Regions from separate parts of the Blastococcus sp. SYSU DS0619 genome, predicted to be linked through region 2. Evidence: predicted binding sites of a transcription regulator. Region 2 holds the regulator's gene; each other region holds the start of a gene.

Region 1 (4,661 bases), on a different contig from region 2:
CATCGACATCCAGGCCGAGCCCGCCGCGGTCGCCGAGCTGGACCGCCAGCTCAACCTGAACGAGTCGGTGCTGCGCACGAAGCTGATGCGCCCCGAGGTCCACTGACCATGGCCGGCGAAACCGTCATCACCGTCATCGGCAACCTGACCGCCGATCCGGAGCTGCGCTTCACGCCGTCGGGCGCCGCCGTCGCGAACTTCACCGTCGCGTCGACGCCGCGCACCTTCGACCGCCAGTCCCAGGAGTGGAAGGACGGCGAAGCGCTGTTCCTCCGCTGCAACGTCTGGCGTCAGGCCGCGGAGAACGTCGCCGAGTCGCTCACCCGCGGCTCGCGGGTCATCGTCAGCGGCCGCCTCAAGCAGCGTTCCTTCGACACGAAGGAAGGCGAGAAGCGCACCGTCATCGAGCTGGAGGTCGACGAGATCGGCCCGTCCCTGCGCTACGCCACCGCGAAGGTCACCAAGGCCTCCCGCGGTGAGGGCGGCGGCGGCTTCGGTGGCGGCGGCGGCGGTGGCGGCGGCTTCGGTGGTGGCGGCGGCGGTGGCGGGGCGAGCGACCCGTGGTCGACGCCCGCCGGTCCGTCCGACGAACCGCCGTTCTGATCCTCTTCCTCTCTGACTGAATCTCTCTGGAGAACCAGGTGCCCAAGCCCCCTGTTCGCAAGCCCAAGAAGAAGGTCTGCCAGTTCTGCAAGGACAAGGCGACCTACATCGACTACAAGGACACGACCCTGCTGCGGAAGTTCATCTCCGACCGCGGCAAGATCCGTGCCCGCCGCGTCAGCGGCAACTGCAGCCAGCACCAGCGCGACGTCGCCACGGCCGTGAAGAACAGCCGTGAGATGGCGCTGCTGCCCTACACCTCCACGGCGCGCTGATCATGAGCACCATGAAGCTGATCCTGACGCAGGAGGTCACCGGTCTCGGGTCCTCCGGCGACACCGTCGAGGTCAAGGGCGGCTACGGCCGCAACTACCTCCTGCCCCGCGGGCTGGCCATCGTGGCCACCCGGGGTGCCGAGAAGCAGGTCGACTCCCTGCGCCGGGCGCGTGCCGCCCGCGAGGTGGCCTCCCACGAGGAGGCGCAGGCCCTGGCCGGCCGGCTCAACGGCCTGACCGTGCAGGTGCCGGCGCGCGCCGGTGACGGCGGTCGCCTGTTCGGCCGCGTCACCACCGCCGACGTCGCCGCGGCGGTCACCGCGGCCGGTGGCCCGGAGCTCGACCGTCGCCGGATCGAGCTGCCCAGCAGCATCAAGACCACGGGCCAGCACACCGTCACCGTGCGGGTGCACCCCGAGGTCACCTCCCAGCTGACGATCGACGTCGTCGCCGGATAGGCAGCAAGGCCCTCCCGCCGGAAGGCGGATGCACCGCCCACGAGGGGCGTCGGACACCTGTCCGGCGCCCCTCGTGGCGTTCCGGAGGTGTGCAATTGGCGCCGGACCGCCGGCCGGGTCGGAACCCGCTGAGACGGCCGGGGCCGGTCCGGGAGTGCCGGCCCGGACGTCGGACCGCCCACCGGCGCCCGCACGCCCGCAGGGGCCCGTCAGGGGCGCCGGCGCCCCGGCCCACTGCGACGCGGGCGGGCTCGGAACCGGGCCCGGGGCACCGCTGTGACACGTGGTGCGACGCCGCGAAGTTTCTCGAGAAGTTTCTTCCGTCCACACCCGGTGGGCGGCGTCCGTGCAGGTGGGGCGGGGTGCGCGCGGGTACGGCAGCTCGCCGTCCCCCGCTTTCTCCACATGTCGACACGCCCCCGTCCACCGACTTGTCCACAAGTTGTGCAGATCGACGTGCACAGCGGTGGTGGACTCTCCCGCCGCAGCTTCCTAACGTCCTCTCCGGCCACCACGGGGACGGCGGACTGTCGGTCCCCTCCGGTAGGCATGGATCGAACGGACGTTCGGTCCGGCGGCGCCCGCCGAGCTCGCGCACTTCCCCTGCGTGCAGTGGTCATGCGGGCGCGCCCGCAAGGAGATGGAGGTACCCCCGTGGCGGTGGCCGACGAGTTCAGCCGACCGTCCGTGACGGCGCCGGAGTACGACCGGCAGCCGCCCCAGGACGTCGCGGCGGAGCAGTCGGTGCTCGGCGGCATGCTGCTGAGCAAGGACGCGATCGCCGACGTCGTGGAGGTGCTGCACGGCAACGACTTTTACCGGCCGGCGCACCAGGTGATCTTCGACTGCATCCTGGACCTCTACGGCCGCGGCGAGCCCGCCGACGCGATCACCGTCGCCGCCGAGCTCAACCGCACCGACCAGCTGTCCAAGATGGGCGGTGCGGTCTACCTGCACACGGTCATCGCCTCGACGCCGACGGCGGCCAACGCCGGCTACTACGCGGCGATCGTCGCCGAGCAGGCCGTGCTGCGCCGCCTGGTCGAAGCCGGCACCCGAGTGGTGCAGCTCGGGTACGGCGCCGCCGGCGGCAAGGGGGACGTCGACGACATCGTCGACCGCGCCCAGCAGGAGATCTACGACGTCACCGAGAAGCGGATGAGCGAGGACTACTCGCGCCTCGAGGACGTCCTCCAGCCGACGATGGACGAGCTGGACGCCATCGCATCCCGCGGCGGCACCGCCCGCGGCGTCCCCACCGGCATCCGTGATCTCGACGAGCTCACCAACGGGCTCCAGGCCGGCCAGATGGTGGTCATCGCAGCCCGTCCCGGTGTCGGCAAGAGCACGCTGGGGCTGGACATCGCCCGCTCGGCCACGGTGAAGCACCAGATGCCGGCGGTGATCTTCTCGCTTGAGATGAGCAAGCACGAGATCACCATGCGTCTGCTGTCGGCCGAGGCGAAGGTGCCGCTGCACCACATGCGCGCCGGCACGCTCTCCGACGAGGACTGGGCGAAGCTCGCGCGGCGGATGGGCGAGGTGGCCGACGCGCCGCTCTACATCGACGACTCGCCGAACATGACCATGATGGAGATCCGCGCCAAGGCCCGGCGGCTCAAGCAGCGCAACGACCTCAAGCTCGTGGTCATCGACTACCTGCAGCTGATGACGTCGGGCAAGCGCGTCGAGAGCCGCCAGCAGGAGGTCTCGGAGTTCTCCCGTGCGCTCAAGCTGCTGGCCAAGGAGATCGAGGTCCCGGTCATCGCGATGTCGCAGCTCAACCGTGGCTCCGAGCAGCGTCAGGACAAGAAGCCGATGCTCTCGGACCTCCGTGAGTCCGGCTCCATCGAGCAGGACGCCGACATGGTCATGATGATCCACCGCGAGGACATGTACGAGAAGGAGTCCCCGCGGGCCGGCGAGGCCGACATCATGCTGGTCAAGCACCGCAACGGCCCGACGGCCAACGTCACCGTCGCTTTCCAGGGCCACTACAGCCGCTTCGTGGACATGGCTAACTGAGCAGCACCGATCGACTGCGTGAGCGAGGCCCGGGACCGGTCGGTCCCGGGCCTCGCTGCGTGACGGCGTCCGCCGGGGAGGGTGCATCTCCGACTGGGCGCGGAGCACTGCCGACGGACCGTTCCGTCCAGCACAGCGCTGCGACCTGCGGAGATGCGGGCATCCGGCGTTGTGGCCCGCGTCACCGTCGGCTAGGAAGAGGGCCCCCACAGTCATTGGAGACCTCTTGTCCTCACGTTCCTGGCGTCGGGCGACCGTGTCGGTCGTCGGCGCCCTGGCGCTGACCGCCACGGCCTCGCCGGCGCTCGCCGCCCCCGCCAAGGCCCAACCGGTCTCGGTGTTCCCCTCGAACGACCTGACCGTCCCCGACCCGCGGCAGCTCACCGGCCTGCGGGTGGCCCTGCCGACCGAGGGCTGCGGCGCGGCCCTCACCTGCGGCCTGGTCGAGCGCCTCAACGAGCTCGACGGCTTCGACCTGGACCCGCGCCTCGCGGTGCAGTTCGACGCCGCGGTCGACCCGGCCGAGGCCGCGCAGCGGATCACCGTCCAGGAGGCGCGCGGCAGCTGGCGGACCGGCGTCGACCGCGTCGTCTGGGACCCGGCCACGAACACGCTCTACGCCCACCCGGCCGAGCAGCTGGCGCCCGGGACCACCTACCGCATCAGCGTCCAGAACGGCCCCGGGGCCGCAGCCACGGACGAGACCTTCACGACCCTGAGCGCCACCGACGGGCTCGTCGACCTCAACCTCCAGATCCAGTCCGGCCGCGCCCTCCGTGCGGTCGGCATCGAGCGCCCGGGCCTGGAGATCGACGGCGTCTTCCCGGCGGCGGGGACCACCCTGCAGTTCCAGGCCGACGCCGGTCCCGTCGACCCCCTGCCGGCGTCGGTCATCCAGCCGGTGGCGAACGGCACCCTGGTCTTCGGTTCCTACCTGGCGCCGTCCTGGCTCCGTCCGGACGTCACCATCGAGCAGACCCCCACCCGGGACATCGGCCCGGCGCCGGTCGAGGCCGAGCGGCTGCCGTTCGTGGCCGTCCTCCCCGAGGGTCCCGCCCCGCGCGGTGGCTGGCCGGTGGCGGTGTTCGGGCACGGCTTCACCGGCTCGACGGCGAACGTCTTCCTCGCTGCCGCCACGAACGCGCAGAGCGGCATCGCGACGATCTCCACCAACGTCGTCGGCCACGGCTTCGGCCCGGAGAGCGGGTGGCTGGTCACCAGCGGCGGGGTCACCACGACGCTGCCCAGCTACGGCCGGGGTGTCGACCAGGACGACGCCGGTGCGGACATCGGCAGCACC
Region 2 (4,661 bases):
CGAGCCCGACGACAGCACCGGCTCCTACGCACTGGAGGCGCGCGGCGCCCTGCGGCGCGTCGCCGGGCTCTCCACCGAGCTCGCCGACGTCACCGAGGTCGAGTACCGGCAGCTGCGCCTGGAGCGGGTCGTGCTGGTCGGCGTCTGGACCGAGGGCACGCAGGCCGACGCCGACCGCTCGCTGACCGAGCTGGCCGCGCTCGCCGAGACCGCCGGCTCCGAGGTGCTGGAGGCGGTCAGCCAGCGGCGCGACAAGCCCGACGCCGCGACCTACGTCGGTTCGGGCAAGGCCAACGAGATCCGCGACATCGTCGCCGCGACCGGCGCCGACACGGTCATCTGCGACGGTGAGCTCACCCCCGGCCAGCTCAACCAGCTGGAGAAGGTGCTCAAGGTCAAGGTCGTCGACCGGACGGCGCTGATCCTCGACATCTTCGCCCAGCACGCCACCAGCCGGGAGGGCAAGGCCCAGGTCGAGCTGGCGCAGATGCAGTACATGCTGCCGCGCCTGCGCGGCTGGGGTGAGTCGCTGTCCCGCCAGGCCGGTGGCCGGGTCGCCGGCGGTGGCGGCATCGGTACCCGTGGCCCGGGTGAGACGAAGATCGAGACCGACCGCCGGCGGATCCGCGCCCGGGTCAGCAAGCTGCGGCGCGAGATCGCCGGCATGGCCACCGCGCGGGCCACCCAGCGGTCCAGCCGTGGCCGCAACGCGGTGCCGAGCGTGGCGATCGCCGGCTACACCAACGCGGGCAAGTCCAGCCTGCTCAACCAGCTCACCGGCGCCGGCGTGCTCGTGGAGAACGCGCTGTTCGCCACGCTGGACCCGACGGTCCGCCGGGCACAGTCCCCGGACGGCCGGGAGTACACGCTGACCGACACCGTCGGCTTCGTGCGCCACCTGCCGCACCAGCTGGTGGACGCCTTCCGCTCCACCCTGGAGGAGGTCGCCGCGGCGGACCTGCTGCTGCACGTCGTCGACGGCTCGGACCCCGACCCGCTCGGCCAGATCGACGCCGTCCACGTGGTGCTGAACGAGATCGACGCGTCGGCCGTCCCGGAGGTCATCGTCGTCAACAAGGTCGACGCGATGAGCGAGGAGGACATCCTCGCGCTCCGCCAGGCCCTGCCCGGCGCGGTGTGGGTCTCGGCCCGGACCGGGGTCGGCATGGACGCGCTGCGCCGGCTCGTCGCCGAGCGGCTGCCGCACCCGGACGTCGACGTCGACGTGCTGGTGCCCTACGAGCGGGGTGACCTGGTGTCCCGGGTGCACCAGGACGGCGAGGTCCTCAGCGAGCAGCACGAGGGCGGCGGCACCCGGCTGACCGCTCGGGTGGACGGCGCGCTGGCGGCCGCGCTGGAGGAGTTCGCGGTACCGGTGGCCTGACCGGGACGCACCCGTGCGGCTGGATCACGATCCGGTCACGGCCCGGTACCGTGTCGGCGTGACGAGCAGCGCGGTGCGGGAGACCGGTCTGCCCGCCTCCGCGCCCGTCGTCTCCACCGGCCGGCCGCCGTGGTGGCTGGTCCTCGTGGCGCTGCTGGTCGGCGGTCTGGTGACCGCCGACCTGCTGGCGCACGGGTCGCTGGAGCGGATGGACCTGCGGGTCTCCGAGATCGTCAGCGACTGGGGGTTGAAGGAGTCGCCGTCCTATCCGGCCGTCTGGCTGATCACCCAGCTCGGTGGGCGGGTCACGATCCTCGTGGTGCTGGCCAGCCTGATCGGCTACCTGTTCTGGCGGCGGGGCGCCTGGCTGCCGATCGCCCGGGTGGTTCTCGCCGTCGCCGTGCTCACCGCCGGCGTGTACGCGATCAAGCACGGCATCGGCCGCACCGCGCCGGCCTTCCCGGGTTCGTACTACTTCCACCCCGACGGCGCATCGTTCCCCTCCGGGCACGTGGCCAACGCCGTGCTCATGTGGGGCGTCGCCCGGTGGCAGGCCGTCGAGTACGGGCTGCCACCGGCGGTCCAGCGCACGTTCTGGTGGCTGAGCGTGGCGGGGCCGGTCGCCACCGGGGTGGCGATGGTGTCGCTGGACTTCCACTGGGTCACCGACGCCGTCGTGGGAGCGGCCGTGGGGATCGTCCTGTTGGGCGTGGTTCATGCACTCGACGCATTGGTTCTGTCACGCTGGGTACGTGCCCGAGCAGGCCGACCGACCGGATAGCCGCGCCCTGAGGCGGCGGCTCCTGCTGGCGACCGCCCTCACGGGCGGGTTGGTGACCGTGGGCCCGGGCGCGGCTCTCGCCGAGGACGGTGCCCCGACGGTGCGGTGCTCGATCACCGACCCGCGGCTCGCCGAGCTGTCCGGGCTGGTGGTCGTGGGCGAGCAGATGCTGGCGCTCAACGACGGCGGCGACCAGGTCGCGGTGTACGGGCTCGACGGCGGCTGCGCGGTCGTCGACGTCCAGACCGGCCCGGTGGACCCGTACGACCCGGAAGACCTGGCGGTCGGCCCGGACGGCGCCGTCTGGATCGCCGACACCGGCGACAACAACACCGACCGGGCAACCGTCGCACTGCACGTCCTGCGCCCCGACGGCACGACTGCGCTGCACCGGCTGACCTACCCCGACGGCGCACACGACGCCGAGGGCCTGCTGATGGCGCCGGACGGCACGCCGTACGTGGTGACCAAGGAGGTCCTGGGGTCCAGCGGGGTGTACCGGCCCAGCGGGCCGCTCGTCGACGGCGGGACGGTGGCCATGGAGCAGGTCGCCACCGTGAACGTGACGCTCACCGGCACACCGGGGGGCCCGGTCGGCCGCGCCGGCCAGCTGATGATCACCGGCGGGGCGGTCGCGTCGGACGGCAACGCCGTGGCGCTGCGCACCTACACCGATGCCTACGTGTGGCCGCTGACCGGATCGGACATCGCCGGCGCACTGGGCGGCGAGCCGACCCGCGTGGCGCTGCCGGAGTCTCCCCAGGGGGAGGCGATCAGCTTCACCACCGACTCGCGTGCGCTCGTGGTCGCCAGCGAGGGGCTGCCGAGTGCGGTGACCGTGGTGCCCCTGCCGGCCGGCGCCCCGGTCCCGACGGCGGCACCGGCAGCGGACCCGCTGTCCGGCTTCGACGAGCTGGTGCGTTCGGACCGATCGCCGATCGCCGCCGCCCTGATCGCCGCCGCCGTAGCCACCGTCGTCGTCTGGCTCGGCGGTCGGCTGCGCCGCCGTTCCTGACCGGTCAGACCCGGCGCAGCACCGAGACGACCCGGCCGAGGATCGTCGCTTCGTCGCCGGGGATGGGCTCGTAGGCCGGGTTGTGCGGCAGCAGCCACACGTGCCCGTCGCGCCGCTTGTAGGTCTTGACCGTCGCCTCGCCGTCGATCATGGCGGCCACGATCTCGCCGTTCTCGGCGGTCGGCTGCTGGCGGACGACGACCCAGTCCCCGTCGCAGATGGCCGCCTCGACCATCGAGTCCCCGGCCACCTTGAGCATGAACACCGTGCCCTCGCCGACGAGCTCGCGGGGGAGCGGGAAGACGTCCTCCACCGCCTGCTCGGCGAGCACCGGACCACCGGCGGCGATCCGGCCGACGAGGGGGACGTACGTCGGTGCGGAGGCCCGCTCGCCGTCCCCGACCGCCGGGGGCTCGACCGCCGCGACGCCGCGGCCGGCGTCGCCGGGTAGTCGCACGTCGAGGGCGCGGGGCCGGTTCGGGTCGCGGCGGAGCCAGCCCTTCTTCTGGAGGACCGACAGCTGGTGCGCGACCGAGGAGGCGGACGACAGGCCCACGGCCTCGCCGATCTCCCGGACCGACGGCGGGTAGCCGCGACGGTCGATCGAGTCGCGGATGACCTCCAGCACCCGGCGCTGCCGCTGGGTCAGGCCGTCGCCGTCGGCCGTCCGGTCCGGGAAGGTGCGGACGGACGCCGAGGCGTCGGCCGTGTCCGGGGCGGCGCCCCGGGTCCCTCGTCGGCCGCCGGACGTCCCGCTCGAGTCCGCCACGTCTCCTCCTCGCCGGCTGCCTGCGCAGCTGATCGACCCTGGTCGTCGCAGCGACCGTAGCGCCGATCGCCGGCCAGTTCAAACAGGTGTTCGAAAGTCGCCCGTGTCGCGTCGCTCCTGTCGGACCCGTGCGGTAGACATCGGACAGACGTTCGAATCGAACACACGTTCGGGCCGGGGGCATCCGGCCAGGTGAGAGGCAGGAAGCGATGACCAGCAGTGCGACGGTGTCGGTGCGCGAGGAGACGACGGGTGCGGCGGGGGGGCGGGCGGGGACGCGGCCGGCGCGGCACCTGCGCGTGCTGCCGCCGGTCCCGCGGGCCTACGCGGTCGCACCCGCGCCGCCCGGCACCCCGGCGGCGCCGTCGCCCGGGTCTGCCGGGGTGCGGCGGACTGCGGGGGAGCGGCGGGGTGAGCCGGCGCTGCCACCGCTGCGGCTCACCGCACGGGGCCGGCGGCTGCTGGTGGTCGTGGCACTGCTGCTCGCGCTGGCCGTCGTCGCACTCGTCAGTGCGGTCCTGGGTGACGGCAGGGGCGGGCTGGAGCTGATGGGGACGACGAGCGTCGTCGTAGAGCCGGGTGACACGCTCTGGTCCATCGCGAGCACGGTCGCCGGGGAGCGCGACGTGCGGGAGGTCGTCGACGGCATCCAGCGGCTCAACGACGTGCCGGGATCGGCCATCGTGCCGGGGCAGGTGCTCCGGCTGCCCTG
Region 3 (4,661 bases), on a different contig from region 2:
GCTGGAGCTGACCAGCCGCGGCAACGTCCAGCTGCGCGGCCTCCGCCCGGGTGCGGAGCCGGAGCTGGGCGACCGGTTGGCGGCGGCCGGGCTGCTGCCGAGCGCGACCCACGAGACGGCGCGCAACGTGCTGGCCAGCGTGCTCAGCGGCCGGGCCGGCGGGCTGCTGGACGTGCGCCCCTGGGTGCCGGCCTTCGACGCCGCACTGTGCGCCGACCCCGCCCTCGCCGAACTGCCCGGCCGCTTCCTCGCCGCGTTCGACGACGGCCGCGGCGACGTCGCGGGGCAGGCCCCGGACGTCGGGCTGCTCGCGCTGGACGCGGGTGAGGTGGCGCTGCTCCTGGCCGGCGCCGACAGCGGGCTGCGCGCCACCCCGGAGGACGCCGTCGCGCTGGCGGTGGCCGCCACCCGCGCGTTCGTTGCCGAGCGCCGGGTGCAGGGCGGCACCGCGTGGCGGGTGTCCGAGCTGACCGAGGGCCCGGCCCGCATCGCGGCCACCCTGGACACCCCGGTCGGTCCGCTCTTCGACGTCCCGGCTCCCCCGCTCATCGGGCCGGCCGGGCCGGTGCGACAGGAGGACGGGCGGACGGCGCTGGTCGCGGTCGTGCCGCTCGGCCGACTGACGGCCGACCAGGCCGACCTCCTGGCGGGGACCGCGGCGGCCGGGGTCCAGCTCACGCCGTGGCGCAGCGTCGTCGTCCCCGACCTCCCGGACGCTTCCGCCCTCCCGGCCCTCACGGCCGTCGGGCTGGTGCTCGACCCCGGCAGCGCCTGGCTGTGGGTCACCGCCTGCGCGGGACGGCCGGGCTGCGCGAAGTCGCTCGCCGACGTGCGGTCCGACGCGACCCGCGCGGTCGCCTCGGGGGCGCTGCCGGCCGACGGCGCCCGCCAGCACTGGGCCGGGTGCGGGCGACGCTGCGGCCGCCCTGCCGGCGAGGTGGTCGACGTGGTCGCGACCGGCACCGGCTACCGGATCGAAGACAGCGGCAACCCTGGCTGACCTCGAACTGGACGCCGCGCCCGGAGGGGACGGCGCGCCCGGCGCGCGGGCGCAGCCTCCCTCTGCGGCACTCCTGTCAACACGTCCCACTGATCTGTGGACAGGGCTCTCACCTGCGGTTTCGCGTTGCCGCCGAGTCCTGTGCTCGGTAGGATCCCGTACATGTGTTCGACCGCTGCAGGTGATGCGCTGGACCGGTTGTCGGCCGCGCTGGACGACCTCGCGGGCGAGGACCTGGCCGGCCGGTTCGGCGCGCAGCTGCTCGATCGGCTGCGGCCGCTGCTGACCGCGCAGAACCGGCTTTCCGCAGAAGTCACCCGGACCGTGCGGGAGTGCGAGGTCACCTCCGCCGCCGAGCACGACGGGCAGAAGACGATGGCCTCCTGGCTGCGCGGGCACGCCCGGCTGTCGTCGGCGGCGGCGTCGCGGGTGGTGCGCTCCGGGCGGGCGCTGCCCGAGCTACCGGCGGTGCGGGCCGCGTTCGCCGCGGGTGCGGTGACCGCGGAGCAGGTCGCGGTGATCGCGCCGGTCGCCGCACCGGGGAACGTGGCCGCCGCCGGAGCCCAGCAGGTCGACCTCGCCGGGGTCGACGCAACCCTGGCCGAGGTCGCCGCGAGTCGCCCGCACGCCGAACTCCGCCAGGTGGTGGACCACTACCTGGCCCGGCTCGACCCCGACGGCCCCGAACCCGATCCCACCGAGGGCCGGTCACTGGTGTTCACCACCCACGCCGACGGCAGCGTCGGGTTCCGCGGCGAACTCGACGCCGTCGGCGGGGAGAAGCTGCAGTCCGCGGTCGAGTCGATCGTGCAGGCCACCCGCCCCGCCGGGGACACCCGCACCCGCGCCCAGCAGTCCGCCGACGCCCTGGTGCAGCTCGCCGACAACCAACTCGCCACCGGCGCCCTGCCGGTCCTGCGCACGGTCAAGCCGCACGTCGTGGTCCGCGTCGACCTCGCCGACCTGGTCGACCCCGCCACCGGACCGGCCGCGGCGACCACCGGGTTCGGAGCCACCATCTCCGCCGCCCGCGCCCGCTGGCTGGCGTGCGACGGCAACATCTCCCGGATCGTCATCGGCCCCGACGGGGAGCTCCTGGACCTGGGCCGCCGACACCGGGTCGTCCCGCCGCCGCTGCGCCGCGCGGTGGAGTACCGCGACCGGGGATGCGTGTTCGCCGGCTGCGACGCCCCGGCCCACTGGTGCGACGTGCACCACCTCGTGCACTGGGCCGACGGCGGGGACACCTCGCTGGAGAACTCCGGGCTGTTGTGCGAGCGGCACCACACGGAGGTCCACCACGGGTTCTCCATCGTTCGAGATAGCAGCGGCCGATGGCACACCTACCGGCCCGACGGCACCGAGATCCTGATCTTCCCCCGCATCACCGGCGAACCCGAACACTCGCGCACCGGCTGAGCCACCGACGCACGACGACCCCTTCCGAGCGTCCGGACGGGGCCGTCGGCGCGCCGTCAACGCGACCTGCGCGTGCGGCGGTGGGCTGGACCTGGTCCGTCCGCGACCCGTTGCCTCCGAGCACGCGGTCGCGACGGTCGTGACCATCGGGATCCAGCCTGCCCGCCGTTCCCCGGAGCAGGCGGCCCGAGCACGGGACGTAGCCTCCTGCCCGATGTACGACTACGAGAAGGACGGCGCCGAGATCTACCGGCGCTCGTTCGCCACCATCCGCGCCGAGGCGAACCTCGCGAACCTGCCCGCCGACGTCGCCCAGGTGGCGGTGCGGATGATCCACGCCTGCGGGCAGGTGGACCTCGTCGACGACATCGCCCACTCCCCCGCCGTCGTGCAGCGCGCCCGCGAGGCGCTGGACGCCGGCGCACCGGTGCTCTGCGACGCGCAGATGGTCGCCAGCGGCATCACCCGCCGGCGGCTGCCGAAGGACAACGACGTCGTCTGCACGCTCAACGACGCGCGCACCCCCGGCCTCGCCGCCGATCTCGGCACCACCCGCACCGCCGCCGCCCTCGAGCTGTGGCGCGACCGGCTCGACGGCGCCGTCGTCGCCATCGGCAACGCTCCCACCGCACTGTTCCACCTGCTGGAGATGGTGGCCGCCGGCGCACCCCGCCCGGCCGCCGTCATCGGCATCCCGGTGGGCTTCATCGGCGCGGTCGAGTCCAAGGAGGCGCTGGCCGCCTCCGACCTCGAGCACCTGGTCGTCCGCGGCCGGCGCGGCGGCAGCGCGATCACCGCGGCCGCGATCAACGCGATCGCGAGCACCGTCGAATGAGCGGCGGAGGGACGCCCGGCCGGCTCTACGGCGTAGGGCTGGGACCCGGCGACCCCGAGCTCGTCACGGTCAAGGCCGCCCGGCTGATCGGCGCCGCCGACGTCGTCGCGTTCCACGCCGCCCGGCACGGCCGCTCGGTCGCCCGCGCGCTCGCCGAGCCGTACCTGCGCTCGGGCCAGGTCGAGGAGCTGCTGGTCTACCCGGTCACCACCGAGACCACCGACCACCCCGGCGGCTACCAGGGTGCGATCGACGAGTTCTACGAGGCCGCCGCCGCCCGCCTGGCCGCACACCTCGACGCCGGCCGCGACGTCGTCGTGCTCGCCGAGGGCGACCCGCTCTTCTACGGCTCCTACATGCACATGCACAAGCGGCTGGCCCACCGCTACCCGACCGAGGTGGTCCCCGGGGTCACCAGCGTCAGCGGCGCGGCCGCCGCCGTCGGTCGGCCGCTGGTCGAGCGCGACGAGGTGCTCACGGTGCTGCCCGGGACGCTGCCGGCCGACGAGCTCGCCGCCCGGCTGGCGGCCACCGACTCGGCCGCGGTCATGAAGCTCGGCCGCACGTTCCCGCAGGTGCGCGAGGCCTTCGAGCGGGCCGGCGTCCTCGACCGCGCGCTCTACGTCGAGCGGGCGACCACCGACCGCCAGCGGACCCTGCCGCTGGCCGACGTCGACCCGGCGAGCGTCCCCTACTTCTCCCTCGCCCTGCTGCCCAGCCCGCTCACCCCGCAGGTGACCGAGCCGGCTCAGCCGGCCGGCGCGGCGGGAACGCACGGCGAGGTGGTCGTCGTCGGCCTCGGCCCCGGCGCGCGGAGCTGGACGACGCCGGAGGCCGCCGAGGCACTGGCCTGCGCCGACGACCTCGTCGGCTACGGCCCCTACCTCGACCGCGTGGCGGTGAACCCGCGCCAGACCCGCCACCCCAGCGACAACCGCGTCGAGGCCGAGCGCGCCGCGGCCGCCCTCGAGCTGGCGCGCTCCGGCCGGCGGGTGGCGGTCGTGTCCAGCGGCGACCCGGGCGTCTTCGCGATGGCCGCCGCGGTGCTCGAGGTGGCCGAGCGGCCGGAGTTCGCCGGGGTGCCGGTGCGCGTGGTGCCCGGCCTGACCGCCGCCCAGGCGGTGGCCTCCCGGGTCGGCGCCCCGCTGGGCCACGACTTCTGCGTCATGTCGCTGTCCGACGTCCTCAAGCCGTGGGAGGTGATCGTCGACCGGCTGCGGCACGCGGCCGCCGCCGACCTGGTCATCGCCCTCTACAACCCGCGGTCCAGGCACCGCCCGCACCAGCTCGGCGAGGCGCTGCAGGTGCTGCTGGAGATCCGCGCACCGGAGACCGTGGTCGTCGTGGGCCGCGACGTCGGCGGACCCCAGGAGGACCTCCGGGTGACCACGCTCGGCGCGCTGGACC

Evidence for each region. The regulator LexA, encoded in region 2, represses DNA repair genes until DNA is damaged. The targets are predictions, from matches to a motif close to TCGAACANNTGTTCGA.
Region 1: the regulator LexA is predicted to act here: its motif matches at 1,891-1,906, upstream of dnaB (replicative DNA helicase).
Region 3: the regulator LexA is predicted to act here: its motif matches at 1,157-1,172, upstream of ACI79T_RS11315 (DUF222 domain-containing protein).

The regions. Positions count from the first base shown of each region.
Region 1 is NZ_JBJHAM010000006.1:96,745-101,405, reverse strand. It holds gene rpsF (30S ribosomal protein S6) at 1-106, shown strand, start outside; gene ACI79T_RS10325 (single-stranded DNA-binding protein) at 109-603, shown strand; gene rpsR (30S ribosomal protein S18) at 642-878, shown strand; gene rplI (50S ribosomal protein L9) at 890-1,336, shown strand; gene dnaB (replicative DNA helicase) at 1,991-3,361, shown strand; gene ACI79T_RS10305 (hypothetical protein) at 3,618-4,661, shown strand, end outside.
Region 2 is NZ_JBJHAM010000021.1:43,635-48,295, forward strand. It holds gene hflX (GTPase HflX) at 1-1,384, shown strand, start outside; gene ACI79T_RS18065 (phosphatase PAP2 family protein) at 1,443-2,165, shown strand; gene ACI79T_RS18070 (hypothetical protein) at 2,137-3,180, shown strand; gene lexA (transcriptional repressor LexA) at 3,185-3,949, opposite strand; gene ACI79T_RS18080 (LysM peptidoglycan-binding domain-containing protein) at 4,159-4,661, shown strand, end outside.
Region 3 is NZ_JBJHAM010000007.1:130,167-134,827, forward strand. It holds gene cobG (precorrin-3B synthase) at 1-1,000, shown strand, start outside; gene ACI79T_RS11315 (DUF222 domain-containing protein) at 1,190-2,419, shown strand; gene ACI79T_RS11320 (precorrin-8X methylmutase) at 2,634-3,254, shown strand; gene ACI79T_RS11325 (precorrin-2 C(20)-methyltransferase) at 3,251-4,661, shown strand, end outside.